3 regions of the Actinomadura kijaniata genome follow, and region 2 is predicted to be linked to each of the others. Evidence: riboswitches for the same ligand, from Rfam matches in the RefSeq annotation. Region 2 holds a riboswitch; each other region holds the start of a gene.
What was found. Region 2 has a riboswitch for thiamine pyrophosphate ahead of thiC (phosphomethylpyrimidine synthase ThiC). Riboswitches for the same ligand answer to the same signal wherever they lie in the genome.
Positions count from the first base shown of each region.

Region 1: linked by a shared signal. The riboswitch ahead of thiO (glycine oxidase ThiO) and the one ahead of thiC (phosphomethylpyrimidine synthase ThiC) in region 2 are both predicted to bind thiamine pyrophosphate.
Region 3: linked by a shared signal. The riboswitch ahead of HNR61_RS09695 (purine-cytosine permease family protein) and the one ahead of thiC (phosphomethylpyrimidine synthase ThiC) in region 2 are both predicted to bind thiamine pyrophosphate.

Region 1 covers NZ_JACJIA010000007.1:54,003-63,647, forward strand. The annotation lists gene pknB (Stk1 family PASTA domain-containing Ser/Thr kinase) at 1-1,806, opposite strand, end outside; gene HNR61_RS25435 (DUF2690 domain-containing protein) at 1,917-2,516, opposite strand; gene HNR61_RS49390 (DMT family transporter) at 2,628-3,581, opposite strand; gene HNR61_RS25445 (thiazole synthase) at 3,713-4,498, opposite strand; gene thiS (sulfur carrier protein ThiS) at 4,502-4,702, opposite strand; gene thiO (glycine oxidase ThiO) at 4,707-5,828, opposite strand; TPP riboswitch at 5,818-5,932, opposite strand; gene HNR61_RS25460 (NAD(P)/FAD-dependent oxidoreductase) at 6,010-7,215, shown strand; gene HNR61_RS25465 (Rv2175c family DNA-binding protein) at 7,253-7,636, shown strand; gene thiE (thiamine phosphate synthase) at 7,735-8,406, shown strand; gene HNR61_RS25475 (hypothetical protein) at 8,504-8,668, shown strand; gene HNR61_RS25480 (serine/threonine-protein kinase) at 8,694-9,644, opposite strand.
Region 2 covers NZ_JACJIA010000005.1:449,616-459,260, reverse strand. The annotation lists gene HNR61_RS50030 (sensor histidine kinase) at 1-644, opposite strand, end outside; gene HNR61_RS21915 (maleylpyruvate isomerase family mycothiol-dependent enzyme) at 757-1,416, shown strand; gene HNR61_RS49305 (HEAT repeat domain-containing protein) at 1,417-5,442, opposite strand; gene HNR61_RS21905 (alpha/beta fold hydrolase) at 5,465-6,220, shown strand; TPP riboswitch at 6,371-6,484, shown strand; gene thiC (phosphomethylpyrimidine synthase ThiC) at 6,480-8,180, shown strand; gene HNR61_RS21895 (TetR/AcrR family transcriptional regulator) at 8,258-8,923, shown strand; gene HNR61_RS21890 (VOC family protein) at 8,963-9,193, opposite strand; gene HNR61_RS21885 (DUF4132 domain-containing protein) at 9,355-9,645, opposite strand, start outside.
Region 3 covers NZ_JACJIA010000002.1:525,832-535,476, reverse strand. The annotation lists gene HNR61_RS09720 (heavy metal translocating P-type ATPase) at 1-2,158, opposite strand, end outside; gene HNR61_RS09715 (DUF8832 domain-containing protein) at 2,195-3,190, opposite strand; gene HNR61_RS09710 (heavy-metal-associated domain-containing protein) at 3,192-3,401, opposite strand; gene HNR61_RS09705 (SSI family serine proteinase inhibitor) at 3,975-4,394, opposite strand; gene HNR61_RS09700 (rhodanese-like domain-containing protein) at 4,483-4,824, shown strand; TPP riboswitch at 5,180-5,291, shown strand; gene HNR61_RS09695 (purine-cytosine permease family protein) at 5,286-6,623, shown strand; gene HNR61_RS09690 (sensor histidine kinase) at 6,739-8,772, shown strand; gene HNR61_RS09685 (ATP-binding protein) at 9,173-9,645, shown strand, end outside.

The sequences.
Region 1 (9,645 bases), on a different contig from region 2:
GCGGCGCGGCCCCTCGTCGCACAGGAAGTCGCCGAACAGGCAGTCCTTCTTGTTGACGACCAGGGTGACGCGGTCGTCGCGGGACACGGCGGTGCCCGCGGGCGGGTTCTGGCTCAGCACCGTGTTCGGCGGCCGGGAGCCGTCCTTGCTCTTCTCGACCTTGACGTCCAGGCCCATGCCGCGCAGCTGGTCGGCGGCGTCCTCGCCGTTCTGGCCGACCAGCGACGGCATCGTCATCCCGTTGCTGACCACCAGCCCGACCGGCTCGTCGGGGGACTGCATGTCCCCGGCGCGCGGCGAGGTGGACACGACGTGGTCCTTGGGGACCGACTGGGACGAGGCGCGGCGCACCTGCCCGACGGTGAAGCCCTCGTCCCGCAACGTCCGCGTCGCCTCCGACTGCGACTTGCCGACGACGTCGGGGACCCGTTTGGGCTCGCGGCCCTTGGACTCGTAGAGGGTGACGGCCTGGCCCTGCGTCAGGCGGGTGCCGGGCGCCGGGTCGGTCCTGGCGACCCGGCCCTTGCTGACCCGGTCGCTGTAGACCTTCTGCCGGCCCACCTGGACGGTCAGACCCTTGCCCTGCAACGTGCTGCGCGCGTCGGAGACGGTCATGCCGACGATGGTGTTCGGGACGTGCTCGTACTGGCCCGACACCTGGTACCAGACCGCCCAGCCCAGCACCACGGCCGCGATGGTGCCGATGGCGATCAGCACGTAGCGCCCGGTGAGCGCGCCGATGACGCGGTCGCCGGCGCCGCGCGGCCGGGGCGGCGCGGTGTGCGGTCCCGCGGGCGGGATCCCGCCCGGGGCCATGGTCCGGGTCGCGCCCGGCGGGATCGCGGCGCCGTCGTAGACGGCGGTGCGGCCGTCGCTGACGGGCGCGGGCGCGGGCGTCGGCAGGACGGAGGTGGCGTTGTGCCCGTCGAGCTGGTCCGCGAGGCGCTCGTCGATGCCGGGCGGCAGGCCGTTGGCCACCTCGGCGACGGCCGCCAGGAACGCGTTGGCGTCCTGCGGGCGCTGCGCCGGGTCGTGCGAGGTGGCGCGGGAGACGAGGGCGTCCACCTGCGGCGGCAGGCCGGGAACGGCGGCCGACGGCGGCGGGACGACCTCGTTGACGTGCTTGTAGGCGACGGCGAGCGGGGTGTCGCCGCGGTGCGGCAGCTCGCCGGTCAGCAGCTCGTAGAGCAGGATCCCGGCGGCGTAGACGTCGGAGCGGACGTCGGCCCGGCCCGCCAGGACCTGCTCGGGCGCCAGGTACCCGACCGTTCCGATGATCACGCCGGTGCGGGTCATCTTGCTGGCGGTCTCGGCCCGGGCCAGCCCGAAGTCGGCGACCTTGGCCTGGCCGTCCTCGGCGATCAGCACGTTCTCCGGCTTGACGTCCCGGTGCACCAGGCCCGCGCGGTGCGCCGCGCCGAGGGCGGCCAGCACCGGCTGCATGATCTCCAGCGCCGCGCGCGGGCCGAGCCGTTCGCGCTCGCTCAGCAGGTCCCGCAGGGTGCGTCCCGGCACGTACTCCATCACCAGGAACACGTGCTCGCCGTCGGTGCGCTGGTCGTAGACCGCCACCACGTTGGGGTGGGAGAGCGCCGCGGCCGCCTTGGCCTCGTCGATGAAGCGCCGCACGAAGTCGTCGTCGGCCGCGAGATGGGCGTGCATCACCTTGATGGCGACCGTGCGGTCCAGCCTGATGTCGCGCGCCACGTAGACCGTGGCCATCCCGCCGCGGGCGATCCGGGACTCAATGCGGTAGCGCCCGTCGAGCACCTGCCCGACGAGGGGATCAGCAACCGTCGTGTCCATCGAAGCGAGTTTAAGGGCGTTTCCGGGTGCATCTCATCAGTCCGGAGGATGAGCATGGGCGACTGCCCGGAGTGACCGGTCACGGCGGGTGGTCGCCCGGAGGTCCGCGATCAGCCCTGGCCGCGGGGCGTGCAGTCCCAGGACCCGGCGACCGGGGCCTCGCCGTCGTCGCGGTGGAACAGGTCGTGGACGCACATCTGGAAGCGGTCGCCGCGCCGCGCGGTGCCGATCATCGTGGACCAGCGCTCGCCGCCGCCGCCCTCCCGGCCGCCCACGCGGACGCGGGAGTGGACCTCCCACCCGGCGGTGAACCCCGACAGGTCCTGTCCCCGGGTGGCCGGGACCTCCCGCCAGCGCAGCCACACCAGCATCGCGGCGGCCGCGACGTCCTCGGCGGAGGCCGCGCCGTCCCGGTTCACGATGCGGATCCAGGCGGACCCGCAGCGCCGGGACCGCCACAGCTCGGCGGTGGCGACCCGGTGGCTGGTCTCGGGGTCGCCGGTGTTGCGGTCGATGTCCCGGGTCTCCAGCCGGCGGCCGCTGTCGGCGCAGCGGGTCGTGACGGGGCTCTGGCCCACGCAGCGGTCGCCCCGGCAGGAGCCGCCCCCGGAGGACCCGCCGCCGTCCCCGCCGCAGCCGGTCAGGACCGCGGCGAGGGCCCCGGCGGCCAGGAACGGCGACGCGACCCCGAACGGCGGCGTGTGCTGCATGGCGTCCCCCTGGAGGCGTTCGGGGACCAGTGCACCCCGGCCGCGCCCCCCGGGAACAGTCACCCGGAGGGTGCGGTTGGGTGGCGGCCCCGTCCGCAACCGGTCACACCGTCAGCGCACGGGCGTCTCGGTGGCTCCTTCGGCGACGGCCTCGGGGGCCGGGTCGTCGACCGGGGCGTCGACCGGGGCCGGGCGGCGGGGGCGGCTGCGGGACACCGCGACGCCCGCCAGGCACAGCATGCCGCCGGCCAGGGTCAGCCATCCGGGGACCTCGGCCAGCAGCGCCCACGACATCAGCACCACCAGCGCCGGCGCGGCGTAGGTGGTGGCGCCCATGTTGCCCGCCGAGGTGCGGGCCAGCGCGTACGCCCAGGTCGTGAACGCCAGTGCGGTCGGGAAGACACCGAGGTAGACCATGTTGCCGATCGCGGCGGGCGAGGCGTCGCCGAGCTGGTCGACCAGCTGCCCGGCGAACGGCAGGCACGCCACCGCGCCGATCACGCAGCCCCAGGTGGTGGCCTGCAACGCCGAGGCGTGCCGCAGCGCGGGCTTCTGGCTCACCACGCCCGCCGCGTAGGTGACGGCGGCGACCAGGCACAGCACGACCCCCAGCAGCGAGGCGCGTCCCTCGCCCGACATCGACAGCCCCACGACCGCCGCCCCGGCGAACGACACCGCCATCCCGGCCATCAGCCGCGGCGGGAAGCCCTCCTTCAGCAGCCAGCCGCCCAGCAGCGCGATGAGGATCGGGCCGATGTTGACCACCAGCGCCGCCGTGCCCGCGTCCACCAGCTGCTCGCCCCAGTTGAGGGCGATCATGTAGAGGCCGAACCACAGCACGCCGGAGGCGACGATGCCGGGCCAGGCGGCGCGGGGCGGCAGGCCCTCGCGCCGCACCAGGCAGATCACGCCGAGGGCCAGCGCCCCGGTGAGCATCCGGCCCAGCGCCAGCGCGCCGGCGCCGAACTCAGTCCCGGCACTGCGGATCGCGACGAACGCCGACGCCCACAGCACCACCGTCACCGACGCCGCGGCCACCGCGCGCCGATCTGCTCTCTGTCCCATGCATCGCACCCTAGGTCTGGTTTATTTCGGTGGACACCGAACGGTGCGCACCGGTTGCGCCTAGTTTCGTGCGACCGGAACCTTCAGGTCCAGCGACTAAATCTGGACCCGACCGTTAAGCGGTCCTTCAATCAGGTGGCGATGCCCTCGAACGGCGACGACGCCTGCGCGTACCGCCGCCGGGGGATGCGCCCGGCCAGCCGCGCCAGCCGCCCGCCCTCCACGGCGTGCCGCATCGCGGCGGCCATCCGCGCCGGATGCCGAGCGCGCGTCACGGCGGTGGCCAGCAGCACCGCGTCGCAGCCCAGCTCCATGGCCAGGGCGGCGTCGCTGGCGGTGCCGAGGCCCGCGTCCAGGACCACCGGGACGTTCGCGCGCTCCACGATCAGCTCGATGTTGTGCGGGTTGCGGATGCCGAGGCCCGAGCCGATGGGGGAGCCCAGCGGCATGACGGCGGCGCAGCCGACCTGCTCCAGACGGCGCGCCAGCACCGGGTCGTCATTGGTGTAGGGCAGCACGGTGAAGCCGTCGGCCACCAGCTGCTCGGCGGCGTCGACCAGCTCGATCGGGTCGGGCAGCAGCGTGTGCTCGTCGGCGATCACCTCCAGCTTCACCCAGTCGGTGCCGAGCGCCTCGCGGGCCAGCTTGGCGGTCAGCACCGCCTCGCCCGCGGTGAAGCACCCGGCGGTGTTGGGCAGCACGGCGATGTCGCACTCGCGCAGCACGTCCAGCACCGAGCCGCGCGCCGCCGGGTCCACCCGGCGCATCGCCACGGTCGTCAGCTCCGTGCCGGAGGCGACCAGCGCCTCCTTCAGCACGTGCATGCTCGGCGCGCCACCGGTCCCCATGATCAGCCGGGAGCCGAACTCCCGCCCCGCGATGACCAGCGCGTCGGTCCCGTTCCTGTCGTCGCCCATGCCTCAGCCTCCCTGCACCGCGGTCAGCACTTCCAGCCGATCCGCGTCCCGCAACGTCGTGGCCGCCCAGTCGGCGCGCCGCACGACCTCGTCGTTCACCGCCGCGGCGACCCCGGACCCGGCCGCGGTGACCGTGGCGACCGCGTCGGCCACGGTGGTTCCCTCGGGCAGCTCGCGCGGCTGCCCGTTCACGATGACCTGCACGTTTTCAGACCCTCTGTTCGAAACGGTCGGGGGTGAAGGGGCGGCCCACCTCGGGCACCGCGCCGTCCAGCAGCGCCGCCGCCAGGACGTCGGCGCTGACCGGGGTGAGCAGCACGCCGTTGCGGAAGTGCCCGGTGCCCAGCACCAGGCCCGGCAGCGCGGTCGGCCCCATCACCGGGGCGTTGTCCGGGGAGCCGGGCCGCAGCCCGGCCGACACCTCGACGAACTCCAGCTCGGTGACGCCGGGCACCAGCTCGCGGGCGTCGCGCAGCAGCTCCCACAGGCCCCCGGCGGTGACGCGGGTGTCGAACCCCAGCTCCTCCTGGGTCGCGCCCACCACCAGCTCGCCGTCGCCGCGCGGCACCAGGTAGATCGGGAAGCCCCGGACCAGGCCCCGGGTGGAGCGCCGCAGGAACGGCACCGGCGCGCGCAGCCGGATCACCTGCCCCTTGACCGGCCGCACCGGCGGCACCAGGCCCGGCGGCAGCCCCTCCAGGTCGCCCGACCACGGCCCGGCCGCCAGCAGCGTCCGGTCGGCGCGCAGCACCGTCCCGTCGTCGAGGCGGACGCCCGCGGCGGTGTCGCGTTCCACGACGATCCCGGCCGCGCGCCGCCGCACCAGCGTGACGCCCGACCTCTCGGCCGCCGCCAGCAGCGCGGGCGCCAGCTTCCGGGGGTCGATCGAGCCGTCCTGGGGGACCAGCAGCCCGCCCCGGACGCCCGGCGCGAGCATCGGCTCCTGCCTGCGGCACTCGCGGCCGTTCAGCGCCTCGCTGGGGATGCCCAGCGACTCCTGGAAGCGCCGCAGGTCCTCCAGGGACGCCAGGTCGTCGGCGTCGAAGGCGACCTGGAGCAGGCCGTCGGCGCGGTACCCGGTGTCGTGCCCGGTCAGCTCCTCCAGCTCGGCCACGAACGACGGGTAGCGCTCCCGCGAGGCCAGCCCCAGCCGCAGCAGCGGCTCCTCGCCGTAGGTGAGCTCGCTGACGGGGGTGAGCATCCCCGCCGCGACGTTCGAGGCCCCGCTGGCGGGGGCCGGGTCGACCAGGGTGACGGCCGCGCCCCGGGCGGCGGCCCGCCACGCGGTGGCCAGCCCGACCACCCCGGCGCCGATGATCACAACGTCCATGCGCGCTCCCTTCGCCGGCATGATCCGGATCAGGTCCTGGCGGTCGGCGGCACGCTCAGCCGCCCTCTCAGCCCGGCGATGCCCGGACTCCCGCGCTTTGTCGGTTTCCACCCTACGACCCCCGGCCGTGCTCCGGTGCCGCCCGCCTGCGCCGCACGGCGGCCGAGTAGGGTTCGGCCCCATGGACAGGGTGATCGTCGCAGGCGGCGGGCTGGCCGGGGTGCGCGCCGTGGAGGCCCTGCGGGGCAAGGGTTTCGAGGGCGCGCTGACGCTCGTGTCGGCCGAGCGGCACCGGCCGTACGACCGGCCTCCGCTGTCGAAGGCGGTGCTCGCCGGCGACAGCGACGACACCACCGTGGACACCGACTGGGCCGCGCTGGACGTGGAGCTGCTGCTCGGCGACCGCGCCACCGGCCTCACCCTCGCCGCCGCGGGCGGGGGCGGCGTCCTCGCCACCACGGCCGGCGAGCTGCCGTTCGACGGCCTGGTCATCGCGACCGGCGCCGCCCCGGTCACCCTGCCCGGCGACGGCCGCCAGCACGTGGTCCGCACCATCGACGACTCCCTGGCGCTGCGCGAGCGCCTGGTGGAGGGCGCCCGCGTCGTGATCGTCGGCGCGGGCTGGATCGGCGCGGAGGTCGCCACCACCGCCGCGCGCAAGGGCTGCGCCGTCACGGTCGTGGAGGCCGCCGACACGCCCCTGGCGCACGCGCTCGGCCCCGAGGTCGGCGCGCTGACCGCCCCCTGGTACGCCGAGGCGGGCGTCGGGCTGCGCACCGGCGTCAAGGTCGCCTCGGTCGGGGACGGGCACCTGCTCCTGGCCGACGGCGGCCGGATCGACGCCGACGAGATCGTGGTCGGCGTCGGCGTGCGCCCCGAGGTCGCCTGGCTGGAGGGCTCCGGCCTGGACGTCGAGCGCGGCGTGGTCGTCGACGCCTCCCTGCGCGCCCACGCCGGCGGCGCCGCCCGCCCCGACGTCGTGGCCGTCGGCGACGTGGCCGCCTGGTGGTCGGAGCGCTACCGCCGCCGCCTGCTGGTCGAGCACTGGGACACCGCCCTCAACGCCCCCGAGGTCGCCGCCGCGACCCTCCTCGGCCAGGACGCCGCCTACGACGCCGCCCCCTACTTCTGGTCCGAGCAGTTCGGCCGCATGGTCCAGTACGCGGGCTTCCACGCCGCCTCCGAGCGGATGGTGCGCCGGGGCGACCCGGCGGACCGCGGATGGGCCGTGGCGTGGCTGACCGGCGACCGCCTCGACGCGATCCTGACCGTGGACCGGCCCCGCGACCTCGTCCAGGCCAGGCGCCTGATCGCCGCCGGGACGCCGGTGGACCCCGGCGCGCTGGCCGATCCGGACGTCCCGGTGCGCCAGGCGGCGCGGAGCTGAGGGTTTGACTTTCGGCGGGACGTGGTAGCAAGGGGGCGTGACCCAGACGCACACGACCGTTGAGAACGCGCTCGACCCCCGCACCGACACCCTGGTCGGGGAGTGGCTGACCCTCCCGGAGGCGACCGAGCGCCTCGGCATCAAGATCAACCGCCTGAAGCAGCTCATCAGCGAGCGCAAGCTGCTGGCGGTCCGGCGCGACGGGGTGCTCGTCGTGCCCGCGGCGTTCATCCACGACGGCCAGGTCATCAAGGGCCTGCCGGGAACGCTGACGCTGCTGTCGGACGCGGGCTACGGCGAGGTCGAGACGCTGCGCTGGCTGTTCACCGCCGACGACACGCTGCCCGGCACGCCCGTGCAGGCGCTCAGCGAGAACCGGGGCACCGAGGTGCGCCGCCGCGCCCAGGCCCTGGCCTTCTGAGCCTCCACCCGTTCGACCGCTGAACTGACGGGGCCACGGGCCACGGGGTTCGCCCCGTGGCCCGTGGCCCCACGCCCCGGAAAGGAACACCACCCCCAGTGTCCAGGCACCTGCTCTCCGACCGCGCCGTCTCCCTGCGGGCCCGGCTCAGCCGCGCCCGCCTCTACCTGTGCACGGACGCCCGGGAGCGGCAGGGGGACCTGCCGGAGTTCCTGGACGCCGTGCTGGCGGGCGGCGTCGACATCGTCCAGCTCCGCCAGAAGGGGCTGGAGGCGCGGCGGGAGCTGGAGTACCTGAAGGTGTTCCGGGAGGCGTGCGAGCGGCACGGGGCGCTGCTGGCGGTCAACGACCGCGCCGACGTCGCCTGCGCCGCGCACGCCGACGTGCTGCACCTCGGCCAGGACGACCTGCCGGTGCCGCTGGCCCGCCAGATCGCCGGCGAGGACATCCTGATCGGCCGGTCCACCCACTCCGACGAGCAGGCCTCGGCCGCCGCCGCCGAGCCGGGCGTGGACTACTTCTGCGCCGGCCCGGTGTGGCCGACGCCGACCAAGCCGGGCCGCGAGGCCCCCGGCCCCAAGCTGCTGGAGTACGTGGCCGGGCAGCGGGAGGGCCGCCCGTGGTTCGCGATCGGCGGGATTGACGCGGCCAACCTGGACCAGGTGCTGGCCGCCGGGGCGCGCCGGATCGTGGTGGTGCGGGCGATCACCGAGGCCGCCGACCCGGGCGCGGCCGCCGCCGAGCTGGCGCGCCGCCTGCCGGAGCTGTGACGCGCGCCGCCGGTGTCCGGGTCCCGGTGCTGAGAGGGTCCCGGTGCCGAGGGGGGTCCCGGTCGGGCGCGTTCCGCCATCCCCGACAATGGATCACATGAACGTGCGACCCGACGACGAGCGCCCGGTGGAGCTGGACGACGACCTGCCGGTGCTGCCCGACCAGACATCCGACGACACCGACACCGGCTGGGGCGAGTGGCGCGGTTCCGACGACGGCGACGACGCGCGTTTCCTGGAGGAGCGCCCGCCGCACTGGTGAGCCCCGGAGCCCCGGGCCCGGTCCGTCAGATCAGGATGCCCAGCGCGAACCCCAGCACCGACACCACCGCCAGGGCGACCATCATCCGCCACCGGTAGCGGGGGATCTCCCGGGGAGGCGGCTTGGGCGCGGGGGCGCGGTCCTCGCGCAGCGCCCGCACGAGCTGGCGCGCGGTGGGCCGGGCCGCCGGGTTCTTGTCCAGGCAGCGGGCGGCCAGCTCGCGCAGCGGCCCCTCCAGGTCGCCGAGTTCGGGGCGGCGGGTGGTGATGCGCCGCATGACGGCGGCGTTGGGGCCGGTGCCGAACGGCGGCCGCCCCGTCGCCGCGTACACGATCGTCGCGCCCCAGGCGAACACGTCGGCCGGCGGCCCGACCGGCTCGTCCTCGATCTGCTCGGGGGCCATGTAGGCGGGGGTGCCGACGGGCCCGGTGGTGAGCGTGGTCGCGTCGGCGGTCCGGGCGATCCCGAAGTCGATCACCTTGGGGCCGCCGGGGCCGAGCACGACGTTGCCGGGCTTGAAGTCGCGGTGCACGACCCCGGCCCGGTGGATCGCCGCCAGCGCCGCGGCGCTGCCCAGCGCCGTCCGGCGCAGCCGGTCCCCCCGGAGCGGGCCCCGGTCCGCCACGACGTCCTGGAGCGTGGGGCCCTCGACGTACTCGCTGACGATGTAGGGCCGGTCGCCGGTGACGTCGGCGTCCAGCACCCGCGCGGTGTGCCGCCCGGTGACCTGCCGCGCGGCGGCGGCCTCCTTGACGAACCGGCCGCGGGCGCGCGCGGTGGCGGCCCGGCCGCCGCGCAGCAGCTTCACCGTGACCGGCCGGTCCTTGCGGGCCGGGTCGCGCGCCAGGTAGACGACGCCCTGGCCGCCCTCGCCGAGCCGGGACACCAGCGGGTACCCGCCGATCTCGTCCGGGTCGTCGGGGCCGAGGGGACGGCCCGGCCGCCGCCGGGTGGCGGGGGAGGGGTCATGCGGCACG
Region 2 (9,645 bases):
ACGGGGCGGTCCCCGGCGACCCGGTGGGCGGCGGCCCCGGCCTGGACGCCGACGACGGTGATGCTGTGGGCGAGCAGGTCGTGCAGGTCGCGGGCGATGCGCAGGCGTTCCTCGACGACCAGGCGGCGGGCCTCCTCGGCGCGGTCGCGCTCGGCGCGCTCGGCGCGCTCCAGGATCGCGGCCATGCGGGCGCGGTGCATCCGCCAGGCCTGCACCACCAGAACGGCGGCGATCACCGCCTCCATCATGGCGATCTGCTCGATCGCGGCGCGCCCGCCGAGCAGCGCGGCGCACGCGGCGGCCCCGGCCGCCAGCAGGGCCATCGCGCCGACCAGCACCGCGCGCGGGCGGCGGCCGAGCACGGCGTAGTTGAACAGGGCGGCGACCTCGCCGGGGACGGCGGCGTGGTGCTGGTACTGCAGCACGTGGAAGCCGAGCGCCGCCATGATCGTCACGGCCAGGACCGCGCCCGGCCGGCGGCGGCGCAGGGCCAGCGGCAGGTACACGCCCGCCAGCAGCAGCGCCCCGGCGGCGTCGAGCGGCCGCGTCCAGGGCCAGGCCGCCGCCATCGCCAGCGCGCCGCCCAGCAGCGCGACCGCGATCACCGTGTCACGCGCCCCGCGCGTCCAGAGCACCGTCGCCACAGGGCCATCCTGCCGGGGGACGCGGCGGTGCCCGCACCCGCCCCCGACCCAGGGGCCATAACCATCTCTTCTGATTGCGCGAAGGATCCTTTCTTGGACTTATGGTCCGGTTGTGGCCAGACTTGATCACCTGGACCGGCGAGGGGAGCGTTCGATGGACGTCAAGGGCATGATCGCGGCTGAGCGGCGGGAGCTGGCGGACCTGCTGGACGGGCTGCCGGCGGAGCGGTGGAGCGCTCCAACCCTGTGCGCGGGCTGGCGGGTGCGCGAGGTCGCCGCCCACATGTCGATGGGGTTCCGGTACCCCTTCCCCAGGATCGCCGCCGAACTGGTCCGGGCGCGAGGCAGTCTGAACCGGATGACCGACCGGCTGGCCCGCCGGGACGCGGCCGCGTTCTCCCCGGCCGAGATCGCCGGTTTCCTGCGGGACAACGCCCACCACCCCTGGACGCCGCCGGTCGGCGGGAGCGTGGCGGCGCTGGGACACGACGTGGTGCACGGCCTCGACATCACGGTGCCGCTGGGGCTGGACCGGCGGGTCCCCAAGGACCGGCTGCGCGTCCTGCTGGAGGCGGTCACCCCGCGCGGCGCGCGGTTCTTCGGGGCCGACCTGGCGGGCGTGCGGTTGTGCGCCGAGGACCTGGACTGGTCGTTCGGCGACGGCGCGCCGCTGTACGGGGACGCGCAGGACCTGCTGCTGGTCGCGTTCGGGCGGCGGCTGCCGGAGGGGCGGCTGCGGGGCGAGCGGAGCGACCGGTTCGTCGCCGCGTGATCACCCGGTGATCTCCTCGATGAGGGCGGTGTAGCGGGGGCGGCGGTCGGGGCGGGCCCGGCCCTCGGCGTGCCGCAGGGCGGGCAGCGCCGCCGTCCCGAACCGGGCCAGCCCCTCGGCGGCGGCCCTCCGCAGCCGCTGGTCGGAGTGGGTCAGCAGGTCGGCGAGGGTGGGGATGAGGGGCCGCCAGCCGGCGTGCGAGAGCGTCCGGATCGCCGAGCGGACCACGTCGGGCGCCGGGTCGTCCAGCAGGCGGGCCGTCTGCTCCAGGTAGGCCGCCCGGTCCAGGTGGGTGCGGGCGAGGCGGTGGGCGTGCAGGCGGATCCGGCGTTCGGGGTGGCCGATCGACTCGACGAGCAGTTCCGCCAGTTCGGGGCCGGGGTGGGTCTCGGCGAGCGTGGTCAGGGCCCGGCGGGCCTCCTCGACGGCGCCGGTGCGGGCCGTCCGGAACAGGTCCTCGGGGTCGGGGGTCTGCGCGCCCGGGGGCCGGGTGCGGGCGCGCAGCGCGGTGAGGGTGGCGGCGTCCCGCCCGACGGCGCCGGGGGCGCGCAGCGGACCCTCCACGAGGGTGACCTGGTCGACGCGGTCGCCGTGGCCCGCGTCGCGCAGTTCGCGCAGCGTCCGCCGCAGGGCGGGGGTGCCGAGCAGCGGGACGCCGGTCAGGACGCCGAGCAGGGACGGGTGCGCGGCGAGCCGGTCGGCCAGCAGGTCGGGGGTGGTGCGGCGCAGCGCCCCGGCGACGGCGGCGCGGAGGTCGCGGTCGTCGTCCTCCCACCAGTCGAGCAGCAGGGGGACGAGCCGCGCCGCGTCCAGGGGGTCGAGGTGGGCGGCGGCGCGGGCGGCGCGCGTGCGGAACGCCGTGCCGCCCTCCCGCAGTTCCCTCTCGTCCAGCTCCGTCAGGGGGCGGGCGAGGTCCGCGGTGAGGGACGGTTCGATCCGGCCGCGCAGGAACGCGCGCAGCAGCGTCAGCCGGATCTCCGGCTCCGGCCAGCCGGCCAGGACGCGGGCGGCGGTCGCGCGGCGGCCCGGGTCGGGGTCCTCCAGCATGGCCAGCAGGCGTTCGCGTTGCGCGGCCGAGCGGGGCTGGTCCAGGTCCCGGGGGTCGGGTTCGCGGTGGTCCGGCGCGCTACGGGCCTCCTCGGCGATCGTCCAGGGCGGCGCGTCGATCGGCTGCAGCCCGGTCATCCAGTCCAGCAGGGCGGCGCGGACGTCGGCGCCCGCCTCCGGGAACACGCGGACCAGCGCGTCCAGCCGGTCCCGCGAGCCGGCGGGGTGGTCGGCGACCCGGAACCGCCGCAGGCGGGCCGGCGAGGTGACGGCCTCGCGGAGCGCGGCGCGCCAGCGCTCGCCGGTGTCCGGTCGTTCCCCTGAGCCGGGGGCGGGGCCGACGGCGGATGACCTGCCGGCCTCCCGGAGGTCGTGCGGGTCCCCCGGCGGGGCGATCCCGAACGCCTCGCGCAGCACCTCCTCCAGGGTCGGCAACGGCGCGGCGGCCAGCGCCCGGTCCAGGTCGGCACGCGTGAGGAAGGCCCCGGCGCGGCGCAGCAGGACCAGCAGGCCCCGGCCGTCCACGGCGCCCGGGGGCAGCGCGCGGACGCGTTCGGCGATCTCGGCCCTCCGGGCCTCGGGGAGCCGGGGAAGCGCCTCCTCCAGCGCGGCCACCAGGCGGTCGCGGTCCTCCCCGGCGACCTCGGTCAGGCCCGCCACCAGCGTCGGCGCCGAGCGCGCGAAGCTCCGCACCTCGCCGTCCGACCAGGGGGCGGGGCACAGGCGCAGCGCGAACCGCAGGGCCGGGCCGCGCAGGTGACGCCCGTCGGCGGCCAGGTCCAGCCAGCGTTCCAGCATCGGCCGCAGGTCCTTCAGCGCCTTCGGGTCGAGGTCGTCGCGGAGCGCCAGCCGACGTCCGGGCCCGGCGTCCCAGCCGAGCGTGGTCAGCGCCTCGACGTCGGGGTCCGGGGGCGGGGGCTGCTTCTCCGGCTCGGGAAGGGCCTGGAGCAGCAGCGTGCGGGTGCGGTGGTCCCCGGCCCGCTCCGCCGCCGCGATGACGGTGGCCCGCCATGCCCCGCCGAGGACGCTCCGCAGCGCCTCGACGATCGACTCCCGCAGGCCGGGGTTGTCGTGCGCGCCGAGCCAGTACAGCAGTTTCGGCACCGCCGCCGGGGCCCCGGCCCGGTGGAGGGCGGTGGCGGCGGTCTTCTTGACGTTCATGTTGGGGTGGTCGAGGCACGCCGCGACCGCCTCGGCCGCCCAGGCGGCCCGCGCGCCGCCCAGCGCCGACACCGCCTGCCGCACGGTCTGGACGTCGGGGGCGGCGGTGAGCGGGATCAGGCTCGCCGACAGCGCGTCCGCGCCGCCGGTCCGCGCCAGCAGGTCGATCGCGTGCTTGCGGACGTGCCGGTCCCGGTGGCGGAGCAGGGGGTGGACGCGGGCGCGGGCACGGGCGCCCGGGACGTCCTGGAGCAGCCGCAGCAGGACGACCTGTTCGGCGGCGCTGACGTCGGGGCGTTCCAGCAGGTCCAGTGCCAGGTCCGCGAGGAGCGCGTGACCGGCGTCGGTCGCGTTCGCGGCGTCCAGCAGGCAGCGGGGGCGGATCGCGCCGCGTTCGTGCAGCCGGGTTCCGAGGCCGCGGATCGCGTCGCGGACCTCCTGCGGCACGTCCGGTTCGTGGGGCTGCGCGCCGATGGTCCACGCGGCGGCCAGGTCGGAGACCACGCGCAGCAGCAGGTCGGCGATGGCGGGGAGGGTGGCGCGGCCCCCGTTGCGCGCCAGCCGGCACAGGGCGTCCTCCGGCCGTTCCGCGGCCAGGCCGGTGCGCAGGACGGCGAGTTCGCGCTCGTCGGGGCCGCCGAGGTCGGCGGCGATCCGGCGGGGCAGGTCGCGGGGGTTGAGGCGGACCAGGATCGACCGGCGCCGTCCGGGGTCCTCGGTGAGATGCCACAGCACCTCCAGCGCCCGGTGGCGGACCGGCCGCAGGTGGGCGAGGACCGGATGCCCGCCGTCCACGCCCAGCCCGGCGCGCAGGACCTCCGCCGTCCGTTCCCCGCCGATGGCCTCCAGCGCGTCGAGCGCCGCCCCGGGCGAACGCGGCAGCGCCTCCAGCACGTCCTCCTCTGCGGGGACGTGCCGCAGGGCGCGCAGGGCGCGCAGGAACGGCTCCGGGTCCCGGGCGGTGCGCAGCGCGCGGGTGACGGCGTCGCCGACGGGAAGGTCACCGGTGCCCTGGGCGGCCAGCGCGGTGAGCAGTTCGAGCCGCCTCGGCCAGTCCCCGTCGCCGTCGGTGAGCGTGCGGAGCAGCTCGGCGCGGCACGTGAACAGCACCGTGGCGACCTCGCCGGCGGGCACGGTGTGGTCGGCGAGGGCCAGCGCGGCGATCCCCGGCACGTCGGCCGGGGCCGGGAAGTGGCCGCGCCGGTGCATCCCGCGCAGGCAGCGCACGGCGGGACCGGCCAGCAGCAGCGGGTCGGCGGCGGCGATGCCCACCAGCGCGGGGACGTCCTCGCGGCGGGCCAGTCCGCCGAGCAGCTCCAGCGCCCGGCGGCGCAGCGCCGGGGCGCGCCCGGGGTCGGCGGCGACCTCGCGGAGCAGGTCGGCGTGCCCGTGCCGCGCCGCCGTCCCGAGCGCGGCCTCGGCGTGGCCCGTTCCCAGGAAGCGGGCCAGCCGGTCGCGTGTCAGCGGCTCCAACGCGGCCCACGGCTCGGCGAGCTCGCGCAGCACGTCCCCGGTCGCGGTGTCGTCGACCTCGGTGAGCCCCACCAGCAGGCCCCGCGCGCGGGCCGGGGTCAGCGCGGCGTCGTGCAGGGCCTCGCGGACGATCCGCAGCGCCTCGCCCCGCAGCACCGGATCGCCCGTGGCCGCCAGCTCCCGGGCCAGCGCCCCGGGATCGGCCGCCTCCGCCGCGCGGACGCCCCGGACCGCGTGGTAGAGCAGCTCCCCCGGGGGCTCGTCCCGGACGCGGCCGGGCCGTGCCGTGATGTCGTCGGTCAGCTCGGCGATCCGGGCCCGGACCGGTGTCTCCTCCGCGCGCATGGCGCGATCATAGGATTCCGGCATGACGGGTCTGCACGTGAATTTCCACGGCGCGGGGCGGCCGCTGGTCGCGTTGCACGGGATCGGCGGCCACGGGGCCCGCTGGCGGCGGCTGGCCGAACGGCACCTGGACGGCTTCCGCGTCCTGGCGCCCGACCTGCGCGGGCACGGGCGTTCCCCCCACGACGCGCCGTGGGACGTGGACACCCACGTCGCCGACCTCCTCGCGGCGCTCCCGGAGGAGCGGTTCGACCTGGTCGGCCACTCCTACGGCGGGATGATCGCCGTGCACCTGGCCCGCGCCGCGCCCGAACGCGTGCGCCGCCTGGTGCTGCTCGACCCGGGCATCGGCCTGGATCCGGCGCACGCGCGCCGGAGCGCGGGCCGGTACCTGCGGGACCTCTCGTTCGCCGACCCCGCCGAGGCCCGCGCCGAGCGCGCCAGGGGCTGGGCCGAGGCCGCGCCGGAGGCGGTGGACGCCGAGGTCGCCGACCACCTGGAGCAGGGCGCCGACGGCCGGTGGCGGTGGCGGTACGAGCGCGCCGCCGTGGTGACGGCGTTCTCGGAGATGGCCCGGCCCGCCGCCACTCCCCCGCGCGAGGTGCCCACCCTCCTGGTGGTCGCCACCCGCGCGGGGGTCGTGCGGCCCGCGTACGTCACCGCCTGCCGCGCGGCCGTCGCGGACTTCGCGGCCGCCGAACTCGACGCCGGCCACATGCTCTACCTGGACCGCCCCGAGGAGACCGCCACCCTGATCCGCGACTGGCTCACCCCCTGAAACCCCGCCGCAACGACCTCCCCTGTCCTGCGGTGCGGCTTGGGGCTGTTCAGGGTGTGGGGCGGTGTGTCGCGGTGGTCGTCGGTGCGTTCGTCCATACCTCACGGGGCCGGGTTGCGGCAATGGGGGTGGAACGCGTTAACGTCGTCGGCGACAGATCGCGGGTGCCCGGCGAACCGGGCTGAGATTGCGGCTGGGACGGCCGCTGACCGCTGGAACCTGACCGGGTAATGCCGGCGTAGGGAGAGATCGAGTCGTCATGACGAACGACACCGTGGTTTCGCACGCCCGTAAGACCTACCTCCAGGGGTCGCGTCCCGACCTGAGGGTCCCGATGCGGGAGGTCCCGCTCACCAACGGCGACACCGTCGTGCTCTACGACACCTCCGGGCCGTACACCGACCCCGACCACGAGGCGGACGTGCGGCGCGGGCTGCCCGCGCTGCGGGCGGCCTGGATCGCCGAGCGCGGCGACACCGCCGAGTACGACGGGCGCCCGGCGCGGCCCGAGGACGACGGGCGCCGTTCCGGTGACCCGCTGCGCGACCGGGCGGGCTTCCCGTCCCGGCGGCCGCGGCGGGCGGCCGGAGGGGCGGTCACGCAACGCGCGTACGCGCGGCGCGGGGAGATCACCCCGGAGATGGAGTTCGTGGCGCTGCGCGAGGGCGTGGAGCCGGAGTTCGTGCGGGCCGAGCTGGCGGCCGGGCGCGCGGTGCTGCCCGCCAACGTCAACCACCCCGAGATCGAACCGATGATCATCGGGAAGAACTTCCTGGTGAAGGTGAACGCCAACATCGGCAACTCCGCCGTGGCGTCCTCCATCGAGGACGAGGTCGAGAAGATGACGTGGGCGACCCGCTGGGGCGCCGACACCATCATGGACCTGTCCACCGGCCGCGACATCCACACCACCCGCGAGTGGATCCTGCGCAACTCCCCCGTCCCGGTCGGCACCGTCCCGCTGTACCAGGCGGTGGAGAAGGTGGGCGGCAACCCCGCCGACCTCACCTACGAGGTCTTCCGGGACACCGTCATCGAGCAGGCCGAGCAGGGCGTGGACTACATGACCGTCCACGCGGGCGTGCTGCTGCGGTACGTGCCGCTGACCGCGCGCCGCAAGACCGGGATCGTGTCGCGCGGCGGGTCGATCATGGCGGCGTGGTGCCTGGCGCACCACGAGGAGAACTTCCTCTACACCCACTTCCGCGAGCTGTGCGAGATCTTCGCGGCCTACGACATCACCTGGTCGCTGGGCGACGGACTGCGGCCCGGCTCCATCCACGACGCCAACGACGAGGCCCAGTTCGCCGAGCTGCGCACCCAGGGCGAGCTGACCCGGATCGCGGCCGAGTTCGACAACCAGGTCATGAACGAGGGCCCCGGGCACGTCCCGATGCACAAGATCAAGGAGAACGTCGAGCTCCAGCAGGAGTGGTGCGCCGAGGCCCCGTTCTACACCCTGGGCCCGCTGACCACCGACATCGCGCCCGGCTACGACCACATCACCTCCGCGATCGGCGCGGCGATGATCGGCTGGTACGGCACCGCGATGCTGTGCTACGTCACGCCCAAGGAGCACCTGGGGCTGCCCGACCGGGACGACGTGAAGGCCGGCGTGATCGCCTACAAGATCGCCGCGCACGCCGCCGACCTGGCCAAGGGGCACCCGGGCGCGCAGGCGTGGGACGACGCGCTGTCGGACGCGCGGTTCGAGTTCCGGTGGGAGGACCAGTTCAACCTGTCGCTGGACCCCGACACCGCGCGCTCGTTCCACGACGAGACGCTCCCGGCCGCCCCGGCCAAGACCGCGCACTTCTGCTCCATGTGCGGGCCGCACTTCTGCTCGATGAAGATCACGCAGGATGTGCGGCGGTTCGCCGAGGAGGGCATGAAGGAGAAGTCCTCCGAGTTCCGCGAGGCCGGCGGGCGCGTCTACCTCCCGGTCGCCCCGGCCGAGTAGGTGAGCAAGCGCTCACTCACTATGCTGGCGGTGTGCGGGTGCGGGGCCCGCACACCGCCTTTTCACGGGGAGGGACGATGGCACGCCGTCCGGCCGGGACGCCGCACCGCTGGGCGTCCAACGAGCGGGAGGCGCGCGAGCTGGAGGCCGCCTGGGCGGGCGTGGTCGAGACGGAGACCGCGCGGCGGCTGATGGTGGCGGGCGTGCTGGCGTTCGCGGCCAAGGGCTACCACGCGACCACGACCCGCGACATCGCCGAGCACGCCGGGCTCAGCCCCGGCGGCCTGTACGTCCACTTCCGGTCCAAGGAGGAGCTCCTCTACCGGATCGCCGTCCTGGGAACGCGGCAGACCCTCGAACGCGTGCGGGAGGCGGTCGCCGAAGCCCCCGACGACCCGGAGGCGCGGCTGGGCGCGGCGATCCTGGCCCTGGTGGAGCGGGGCGCGCGCTACCACACCACCAGCCGGGTCATCGAGGACGAGCTGCGCTCGCTGGACGGCGCGCACCGCGCCGAGGTCGCCGGGCTGCGCAGGGAGATCGAGCACACCGTGCGCGCCATCCTGGAGGACGGGGTCCGGCGGGGCGTGTTCGAGGTGGCGGACGTCCCGGTGACGGCGCTGGCGGCGCTGTCGCTGGTGGTGGACGTGGCGCGGTGGTACCGGGTGTCGGGCCGCCGTTCCCCGGCGGAGGTCGGCGCGCTGTACGCCGAGCTGGTGGGCCGCATGGTCCGGCCGACGTCCTGACCCCGCCCATCGGACCCGCCGGACGGTCGTTCACCGCCGTCAGCCGAGTTCCTCGGCGAGGCCGACGACGATGCCCTCGGGGCCGCGGACGTAGCAGAGCCGGTAGACGTCCTCGTACCGCACGACCTCGCCGACGAGTTCGGCGCCGTGGGCCCGCAGGCGGGCGACGACGTCCTCGATGTCGTCGACGGCGAACATGACGAAGAAGGCGATGACGGCCTCAAGGTCGTCGACGACGATGAGGACATCGTCCATCCGGTGGATCGCCATGCCGGGCCTCCTTGGTGTGGGACGGCCGCGCCAGCCGTTCCCACCTCCGGGACGGAGCCGGTGAGCCGTCCTCGACATCCCCGGCCACGTCCCCTTCGGCCGGCGGCCCGCGCATCCGGCGGTCACGGCCCGGCGGTGGTCATGCGGTGGTCATGCGGTGGTCATGCGGTGGTCAGCCAGACGATGTCGGCGAGGATCTCGGAGGCGGTGATCGCGTCCGGTTCGGAGAACGGCAGGGGGCGGGAGTCGGCCCGCCGGGTGAGCCGGACGCGGACGACGCGCTGCTCGGGCCGGTGGTCGAGGTCACCGACGACGATGCCCGGTGCGATGTCGATGACGACGGTGCGGTCCCCGGGGAGTTCCCGGCGGACACCGACCTGGACGCCCTCGTCCTCGGCGTCGCCGCGCAGCCAGCCGCGCCGTTCCATGCCGAGCAGCCTGCCGACCGGCAC
Region 3 (9,645 bases), on a different contig from region 2:
TGAGCAGTCCGGCGGCGGCCAGCGGCAGGGCGGCCACGTTGTAGGCGAACGCCCAGAACAGGTTCCCCTTGATGGTGCGCAGCGTGCGCCGCGACAGCCGGATCGCATCGGCGGCGGCCCGCAGGTCCCCGCGCACCAGGGTCAGGTCCGAGGCCTCGATCGCCACATCGGTGCCGGTGCCCATCGCCAGGCCCAGGTCGGCCTGGGCGAGCGCGGCGGCGTCGTTGACCCCGTCGCCCACCATCGCCACGGTGCGGCCCTCGCCCTGGAGACGCTTGACCGCCTCGACCTTGTCGGCCGGCAGCACCTCGGCGATCACCTCTTCGATCCCCACCTGGTCGGCGACGGTGCGGGCCACCGCCTGGTTGTCGCCGGTCAGCAGCACCGGCCGCAACCCCAGCGCCCTGAGCTGGGTGATGGCCTGGGCGGAGGTGGGCTTGACCTGGTCGGCCACGGTCAGCACCGCGCGGGCCTCGCCGTCCCAGCCGACCGCGACGGCGGTGTGCCCGGCCTCGCCGGCCTCGGCCATCGCCTTCTCCAGCTCGGGGGTGAGGTGCTGGGACCATTCGGCCAGCAGTTGCGGGCGGCCTACCAGGACGGCGTGCCCGTCCACGATGCCCTGCACGCCCAGGCCCTCGACGTTGGCGAAGTCCTCGACCCCGGGCAGCTCCCCGACCCGCTCGACCGCGCCCTTGGCGATGGCCTGGGCGATCGGGTGCTCGGAGGCGTCCTCCAGCGCCCCGGCCAGCTTCAGCACCTCGTCCTCGGTGGCGTTGCCGGCGGTGATCACTTCGGTCAGGGTCATCCTGCCGGTGGTGACGGTGCCGGTCTTGTCCAGCACCACGGTGTCGATGCGGCGGGTGGACTCCAGCACCTCCGGACCCTTGATCAGGATGCCGAGCTGCGCGCCGCGCCCGGTGCCCACCAGCAGCGCGGTGGGGGTGGCCAGGCCCAGGGCGCACGGGCAGGCGATGATCAGCACGGCGACCGCGGCGGTGAACGCCGCCGCGATGCCGGTGCCGGTGCCGATCCAGAAGCCCAGCGTGGCCACCGCGATCGCGATCACGATCGGCACGAAGATCCCTGAGATCCGGTCGGCCAGCCGCTGCACCTGGGCCTTGCCGGTCTGGGCCTGCTCCACCAGCCGCGCCATCTGCGCGAGCTGGGTGTCGGAGCCGACGCGGGTGGCCTCCACCACCAGCCGCCCGCCCGCGTTCACGGTCGCGCCGACCACGGTGTCGCCGGGCCCGACCTCGACCGGGACGGACTCGCCGGTCAGCAGGGAGGCGTCCACGGCCGACGATCCCTCGCGCACGACGCCGTCGGTGGCGATCTTCTCACCGGGCCGCACCACGAACCGGTCTCCCACCGCCAGCCGGCCGGCGGGGACGCGCTCCTCGCGGCCGTCGCGCAGGACCGAGACCTCCTTGGCGCCCAGGTCCAGCAGGGCGCGCAGCGCGGCTCCGGCGCGGCGCTTGGAGCGGGCCTCGAAGTAGCGCCCGGCCAGGAGGAAGGCGACCACTCCGGCGGCGGCCTCCAGATACATGTTGGCCGAGCCGTCGGTGCGGGTCATGGAGAACTCGAAGCCGTGCTTCATGCCCGGGGTCCCGGCGGTGCCGAAGAACAGCGCCCACAGTGACCAGCCGAACGCCGCCAGGGTGCCCAGCGAGACCAGGGTGTCCATGGTGGCCGCGCCGTGCCGCAGGTTGGTCCAGGCCGCCTTGTGGAACGGCCACCCGGCGTAGACCACCACGGGGGCGGCCAGGGTGAGCGAGAGCCACTGCCAGTTGGTGAACTGCAACGCCGGCACCATCGCCATCGCGATCACCGGGACCGCCAGCACCAGCGCGGTGGCCAGCCGCTGGCGCAGCGGCCGCAGCTCGTCGGCTCCGGCGGGTTCCGCCTCGTCACCGGCGCCGTCGTCCTTGGGCGGCGGGGGCGGCGCGGCGGTGTAGCCGGCCTTCTCCACCGAGGCGATCAGTTCCTGGACCGAGATGCCGTCGGGGTATTCGACCTTGGCCTTCTCGGTGGCGTAGTTGACGGTCGCGGTCACGCCCTCGATCTTGTTCAGGCGCTTCTCGATGCGGGCGGCGCACGACGCGCAGGTCATCCCGCCGATCGCCAGCTCGATCTGCCCGGTCGTGCTGCCGGTGCCCATTGCTCGCTCCTCTCGGTGATCTTCGTGCGGGACGTCTCAGTGCGTGTGTCCGTCGTCCCCGTGTCCGCCGTCTCCGGCGGGCGGCGGGGTCGCGGCCGTTCCCGCCCGCGCGGTGAACTCGGCGGTGCGGACCTTGCCCTCATGCTGGAAGTCCAGGTAGAGGCGGTATGTTCCGGTGCTCGGGACCTCGGCGTGGAACGTGATGTCCGGCCCCGGCCTGGTCCTGCCGTCGCCCGGTTCCCCGTCCGGGTGGACGTGGAGGTAGGCCAGGTCGCCGCCGCGCAGCGCGACCAGGTGACCGTACGCCTCAAGGTACGGCTCCAGGTCGGTGACGGGCCGGCCGTCCTTGCGCACCGACAGGGTCAGTTTGCTGCTGCGCCCGGGGACGAGGTCGCCGTTCAACGTGACCTCGTAGCCGTCGACGCGGGCGGTGCGCCCGGGTTCGGGCAGCGGCTTCGGCTTCTGCTCGCCGGGCGCGACGACGTCGGTTCCCAGCGTGAGCTGCCGCTTGGCGCCCTGCGGCTTGACGTCGGTGAAGAAGCGGTAGGTCCCGGCGTCGGGCAGGGTCAGCGGGATCGACCAGACCCCGCCCCCGGCCTGCCCTTCGAGCAGGGTCGGGTGCAGGTGCTGGAACCCCGACAGGTCCCGCCGCGCGACGATCAGGTGCAGCTTCTTGCCGTGCAGGGCCTCGTAGGCGGTGACGGGCTTGCCGTCCGGGCCGTTCACCGTGAACCGGAAGTCGGTCCGCTCGCCCGGCTCGACCGTCGTGGTGGCCGGGACGAGCGTGTAGCCGTCCTCGGACACCTGGAGTCCGCCCGGGACGGGGGAGGTCGCCGGCGCGTCGCCGCCGCCGTGGCCGTCGCCGTGCCCGCCGCTCTGCGTTGCGTTCCGGGCGCCACCCGCCTGGTGGCCGTGTCCGCCGGTCTCGGCGGTCGCGCCGACGGGGCCGGTGATCTGCCCGACCCCGACGGCGCCTCCGAAGACGGCGGCCAGGCCCAGGGCGAACGCCCCCAGCTTGGTCGCGACGTTCATGTCACACCTTCACCTCGTAGCCGGCCTCCTCGACGGCGTCCCGCACCCGGGCGTCGTCGAGCGGGCCGTCGCTGGTCACGGTCACCTTGCCGGTCGCCAGGTCCACGTCCACGGCGGTCACCCCGGCGATCTGGCCGACCTCCTGCCTGACGGAGCCGACGCAGTGGCCGCAGGTCATTCCGGCGACGGTGTAGGTGGTGTCAACGCTCATCCCGAACCTCCCTCTCAAGTACCCCTAGGGGGTATCTCATGACCTCGATAGTACTCATCAGGGCCGGGATTGCAACCCCTAGGGGGTATGGGTTCCCCGTGACCTGGGACACACCGGACGCGCGGGCGTCTCCCGGCCCCGGGCCGGGCCGCCCGTTCCCGCTCGCGGCGAGTGACCGGAAACGCCGTCTAGCGGGGACGGCCGTGGATGGGAGGACTTTGGGCGCCTTGTTACACGGAAGTTATCCACAGGATGCGTGGAGCCGGAGACGGTAATCCCTAGGGTTTTTGTCCTCTGGTGACCGGATAGCCAGGGTGAATGTCGCGAAGTTCCCGAGGGTCGCGAAGTTGTCCACAGGACTGTCCACAGCTTTCCACAAGCCTGTGGGTTTCTTCGTCGCGAAGCCTTGACGGAAGATCGACTCGATCGATGGTCTCGCACGTCCCCGGACAAGGGAACGGCCCCGGCCGGGCGGCCGGGGCCTTTTTCCCGCGGTCGAGCCGGAACGGGGAGGGCTCGTCCGCGTCGGCGGACCTGTGGGGTCGGGGACGGCGGGCCGGTCGGAACGCGGGCTCAGCGGACCTTGGGGACGTCGCCGAACAGCGGACCCACGCTGCTCCAACGGTGCAACTCGCAACCGTCGGTGCGGGTGAACTTGGCGTCGACCGGCCTGCCCTGCCAGGTGCCCCTGACCGTGGCGACCTCAGGGCCGCCGTAGATCTTCGTGCAGATCCGGTCCTTGGGCGGAGGCGCGAAGGGGTCCTTGGCCTTGGCGAGCGCCGCGCACGCCTCCCTGGCCTTCGGATGGTCGCCGCCCGGCGGATCGCAGGTCAGCTTCCAGGTCTTCGCGGGCGCCTCGGGCGACGCCTTGACCTCGACGGTGAGGGAGTCCCCCGCCGGTGGCGTGGGGACGACCGAGGTGGCGGGGGGCTTGTCAGCGGGTCGGTTGTTCGTGGCCTGCTGGGAGCCGCATCCCGCCAGTGGCAGGATCATGGCCAGACTGGACGTGGCGAAAAGGAGCGTCCGATACCGCATGCGGAATTCGACGCAGGGGCGCTCCACACGGTTCCATGGAGGTGTGATGTTTTTCGGGGACGACGTACCGGCGGTGGACGCGGCCGAGGTTCCGCAGGACGCGTACCTGCTGGACGTCCGTGAGGACGACGAGTGGGAGGCGGGCCACGCGCCCGAGGCCGTGCACATCCCGATGGGGGAGCTGAGCGACCGCGCCGCCGAGATCCCGCGCGACCGCGAGATCTTCGTGATCTGCCGGTCCGGGATGCGGTCGGCGCAGGTCACGGTCGCGCTCAACCAGGCGGGCTGGGTCGCCCGGAACGTGGACGGCGGCATGAAGCGCTGGGCCGAGAACGGCCGCCCCATGGAGGCGGGCCCCACCCAGGACGGCCCGCCGTACGTCGCCTGACCGGCGGATCCCGGCCGGTCGGCAGCCGGGGCCGAGGCGGTTCCCCTTCAGGACCTGCCGTCCGCCGACCGTGACCGTGAAGTCCCCGCGCACGAAGTCGGCCCGGTCGTCCGGGGAAATCGAGTCGATCCGGCCGCTGGGCGCCACGGCCTGCCCGTCGTTCGTGCGGCCGGTACAGGCCACCGGACCGGGGCCGCGCCCCTGCGCGGGCGGGGTCGCCGTCGCCGCAGCCGGTGAGCGGCAGCACTCCCGCGCCCACCGCCAAGATCAGTGCTCGTGCCCTCATTTCCGGAGCATAGGCGGGTTCACCAGGGGTATCGGGTGGCTCGGCGGTGAGGGTACGATTTCCGACCGACCGAAACAACGCGGGAGCTCGGGTCAGCCGGGCTGAGAGGGTGACCGGAGGCGTCACCGACCGCCTGAACCTGTCCGGGTAATGCCGGCGTAGGGAGTGTGACCCCGTGACGTCCGCCGTCGAAGAACGCCCTCAGCCCGCCGAGGCCCCCCTCACCCTCGACGAACCCGCGCCCAGGGTGCTCGGGTTCTGGGACCAGGGGGCGTTCTGGGCCAACCTCGGGGTGAGCCTGTTCGCCTTCTCCGGGGCGTACACGCTGCTCGCCCCGGACGAGAACGGCCGGCCGACGATGTCGATCGTCGCCGGGATCGTCGCGATGATCGTCGGAACGGCCGTCGGCGGGCTCATGCTCGGCCTGGCCGCCGCGCCCGGCGCGATCACCGGCAAGCCCGCGATGGTGCTGCTGCGCGGGCTGTTCGGCGCGCGGCTGTCCTACGTCCCGACCGTGCTCAACATCGCCCAGCTCATCGGCTGGGGGACGTTCGAGCTGATCGTCATCGCCGACGCGGCGCGGGCCCTGTACGACGGGCTGCCCCGCGAGGTGTACGTGATCGCGGCCGGGGTGCTCACCACCGCGCTGACGATCTGGCCGCTGGGGTCGGTGCGGCTGCTGCGGCGGTACGTCACCGCCGCCGTGCTCGTCGCGCTGGTCTACTTCTACGTGCAGCTGCTCCGGGAGCCGCTGCCCGACCTGACGCAAGGCTCGTGGGGCGGGTTCTGGATCGGCGCGGACGCGGCGCTGGCCGTCTCGATCTCGTGGGTGCCGGTCGCGGCCGACTACACGCGGCACGCGCGCAGCGCCCGGGGCGCGTTCGGCGCGGCGGCGATCGGCTACTCCGTCACGCAGATCTTCGCCTACATCCTGGGGCTGCTGGCGCTGGCGCTGGTCGCGGGCGACTCGGGCAAGGTGTTCGACCCGTTCCTGCACGTGGCACTGGGCGTGGTGTTCTTCGCGGTGTTCGTGCTGCGGGAGGCCGACCAGTCGTTCGCCAACGTCTACTCCACCGCCGTCTCCATCCAGAACCTCGTGCCCAGGGCCGACCGGCGGGTGCTGACCGTCACCCTCGGCGTGCTGATCACCGGGCTGGCGCTGCTGCTGGACATCGGCGACTACGCCAGTTTCCTGTCACTGATCGGTTCGGTGTTCGTTCCCATGCTGGGAGTGCTGGCCGCCGACTTCTTCCTCGGCGGCGGGCGGCGCGGCTGGAACACCGACCGCGACGCGCCGTCCCGCTGGAGCATGATCGTCGCCTGGCTGGCCGGGTTCGTCACCTACCAGATGATCTACCCCGGCGCGGTGGGCTGGTGGGCCGCGTTCTGGAAGGACCTCCAGGGCACGGTCGGGTTCACCCCGCAGTCGTGGATGAGCGCGTCGCTGCTGTCGTTCCTGGTGGCCGGGCTCGCGGCGCTGCTGGCCGGCCGGCTGGCGCGCCGGTCGTCCTGACCGGGCCCGGCGGCGGCCGTCACCCGTGAAGTGGCGTTCCTCCGGAGGTGACCGGAAGGTCGCAAGAACCTTTCGGTGGCCGTTGCCCGGCGCCGCCCCACCATCCGGTGGCACGATGGCAGTCGTGCACGACCTCGCCCACGACTCGATCGCCCGCGCCGTCCTCGACAGCGCGGCCGACGCGATCGTGGCCGTCGACAACCGCTACCGCGTCACGGTGTGGAACCCGGCGGCCGAGCGGATGTTCGGCTGGACCGCCGGGGAGATGCTGGGCCGCGTCCCGCCGATCGTCCCCGACGAGCTGAAGGCCGAGCACAACGCCGTGCAGGAGCGCCTGCTCACGCGGGGCGACGGCGGCGGCCAGATCTCCATCGCCACCCGCCGGTTCCACCGCGACGGGCGGCTGATCGACGTGCGGATCGACACCAGCCTGCTGCGGGACGCCACCGGCGAGCAGCTCGGCTGGGTCGGGGTGTACCACCCGGTCGAGGAGGACGAGGTCGCCGCGCACCACATGGCCGAGCGCGCCCGCCTGGTCCGCCGCCTCAACCACGTCGTCGCCGACCTCGGCACCGAGCTGGACCTGGCCGAGGTGCTGGACCGCATCACCACCGCGCTGATCGAGCTGACCGGCGCGGACGCGGGCGGCTTCGTGCGGATCGAGGACGGCCGGCGGCTGCGGCTGGTCAGCATGCACGGCCTGCCCGCCCACCTGCGCGGCAGCACCGCCGACCTGCGCGACAGCCTGGTCGGGGAGCTGCTGCGCTCGGGCCGCAGCGTCAAGCTGGCCAGCGGCGAGCAGCGGCTCGGCGACCTGATCTGGTCGGAGCTGCCGGGGCTGCACACCATCGCGCTGAGCCTGAGCTACGTGCAGAACGAGCCCTACGGCGCCCTGTACGCCCTGTTCTGCGGGCGCAAGGTCGGCCACACCGAGCTGGAGCTGCTGGAACTGCTCGCCGGGCACGCCGGGGTCGCGGTCGGCAACGCCGTCGCCTACGCCGAGGTCGTCCGGCAGCGCGCCCACGAACGCGCCGTCATCGACGCCTCCGCCGACGGCATCGCGGTGCTCGGCCCCGACGGGACCGTCCGCCAGTGGAACCCCGCCGCGCACACCCTCACCGGGATCCCGTCGGCGGAGGCGATCGGGCGCGAGCCGCCGTTCCCGACCCCCGAGCCGGGCCGGGAGTCGACGTTCCCGCTGCCGTCCGGCCGCTGGCTGAACGTGCTGACCGCCGAGATCCCCGAGACCGGCGAGCTGGTGGTCGACTTCCGCGACGTGTCGGAGGCCAAGGCCCTGGAGGAGGCCAAGGACCTGTTCCTGGCCACCACCAGCCACGAGCTGCGCACCCCGATCACGGTCGTGCAGGGGTTCGCCGCCACCCTGGTCAACCGCTGGGACGAGCTCGCCGACGACGCGCGCCGCTCCGCCGTCGCCACCATCGCCGAGCGCGCCCGCTCCCTGGGTCGCCTGGTCGAGCACCTGCTGCTGGGGTCGCGGGCCGGCGCCGACGAGCTGCCGGTGACGATCGAGGCGTTCGACCTGGCGCGGGTGCTGGCGGGCGTCGTGGCGGGCTTCGAGTCGCTGTCGCCGCTGCACCGGGTCGAGCTGGACGTCGCGCCGGACCTGCCGGAGGCGCGCGGCGACGCGATGGCCACCGACATCGTGCTGGGGCAGCTGCTGGAGAACGCCTTCAAGTACTCCCCGGACGGCGGGACGGTCCGGGTGCGGGCCTGGGCGGAGGGCGACGACCTGCTCGTCACCGTCGAGGACGAGGGGATCGGGATCGCGCCCGGCGACCATGAGCGGATCTTCGAGCGGTTCGTGCAGGGCGAGGCCGGGGACCGGCGGCGGTTCGGCGGCATCGGCCTCGGCCTGTACATCGTCCGGCGGCTGACCGAGGCGCAGGGCGGGACGATCTCCGCGCATCCGGCCGCGCGCCGGTCCGCGCCGCCGGCCCCCCGGCGGGTCCCCGGCGAACGGCCGCAGGCCCCGGTCATGGGCGGGCGGCCGTACTCGGGCGTTCCGGAGCACCAGCGGATCGGCGCCGGGCCGCTCGGCTGGCGACCGCCCGGCGACGCCGCCGAAAGCCCGGAGCCGGGGCCGGGCACCTGCATGCGCCTGGTGCTGAAGCGGGCCGACCCGGCGTGACCCGGTTTTGACCTGCGGCGTTCCGGGGTTTGGGGCGGTGCCATAAGGCGGCGGCCGGATCGGGCGGCCGGATGCGGTCACCGGAATCGGCCCCTCGCCGTGATCATGGGGGAAGACCACTCGTGTCTCCGTGGAAAAGAGTGGTGTCCCGAGGGTGTGACGGACGAAACGTGCGCGTGAGGAGTAATCAGTCCGTGGCTGGATAGATCCTTTGTTGACTTTCGTTCGCGAGGGGGTCCCGGCCTGGCGCCGTGCGGGGGGTGATCGCCGTGACGGGAGAGGTGGTCGCACGGTGGGCGACAGAGCGGTCGCGTCGAGGGGCCGGTGGCGTGGACATGCCGTCCGGTTTCAGTCCAAGCCGTACTGGGCATTTCGGTCTTACCGGAATACGGGCGGCGGGGTGCATCCGGGAAGACGGATCCAGCGGATCCACGGGGAGGTGAGGGCGTCGAGCGTCGTACTGCTGCCACACGCGCCGACCAGTGTCGCGGCCGCTCGGCGGCGCCTCGGTTCGGAACTGGCGGCCGTGGGCGTGAGCGAGTCGGTCGTCGACGACGTCAACGTCATCGTCAGCGAGCTGCTCAGCAACGCCCTGCGGCACGCGCGCCCGCTGCCCGGGGGGCAGGTCCGGCTCGCCTGGAGCCGTCAGGGGGACGAACTGGAGCTCTCCGTCAGCGACGGCGGCGCGACCACCCAGCCGCGCCGGGGCCCGGGAACGCTGTCCTCCCTGGGGGGACGCGGTCTCGGCATCGTCGAGGCGCTGTCGGAGAACTGGGGGGTCCGGCACGAGGAGGGCGGCGTCACCACCGTCTGGGCCGTGCTGCGCGCGCCGCGGACCGTCCGGACGGGAGCGGGCCGCAACGGGGCCGTCCC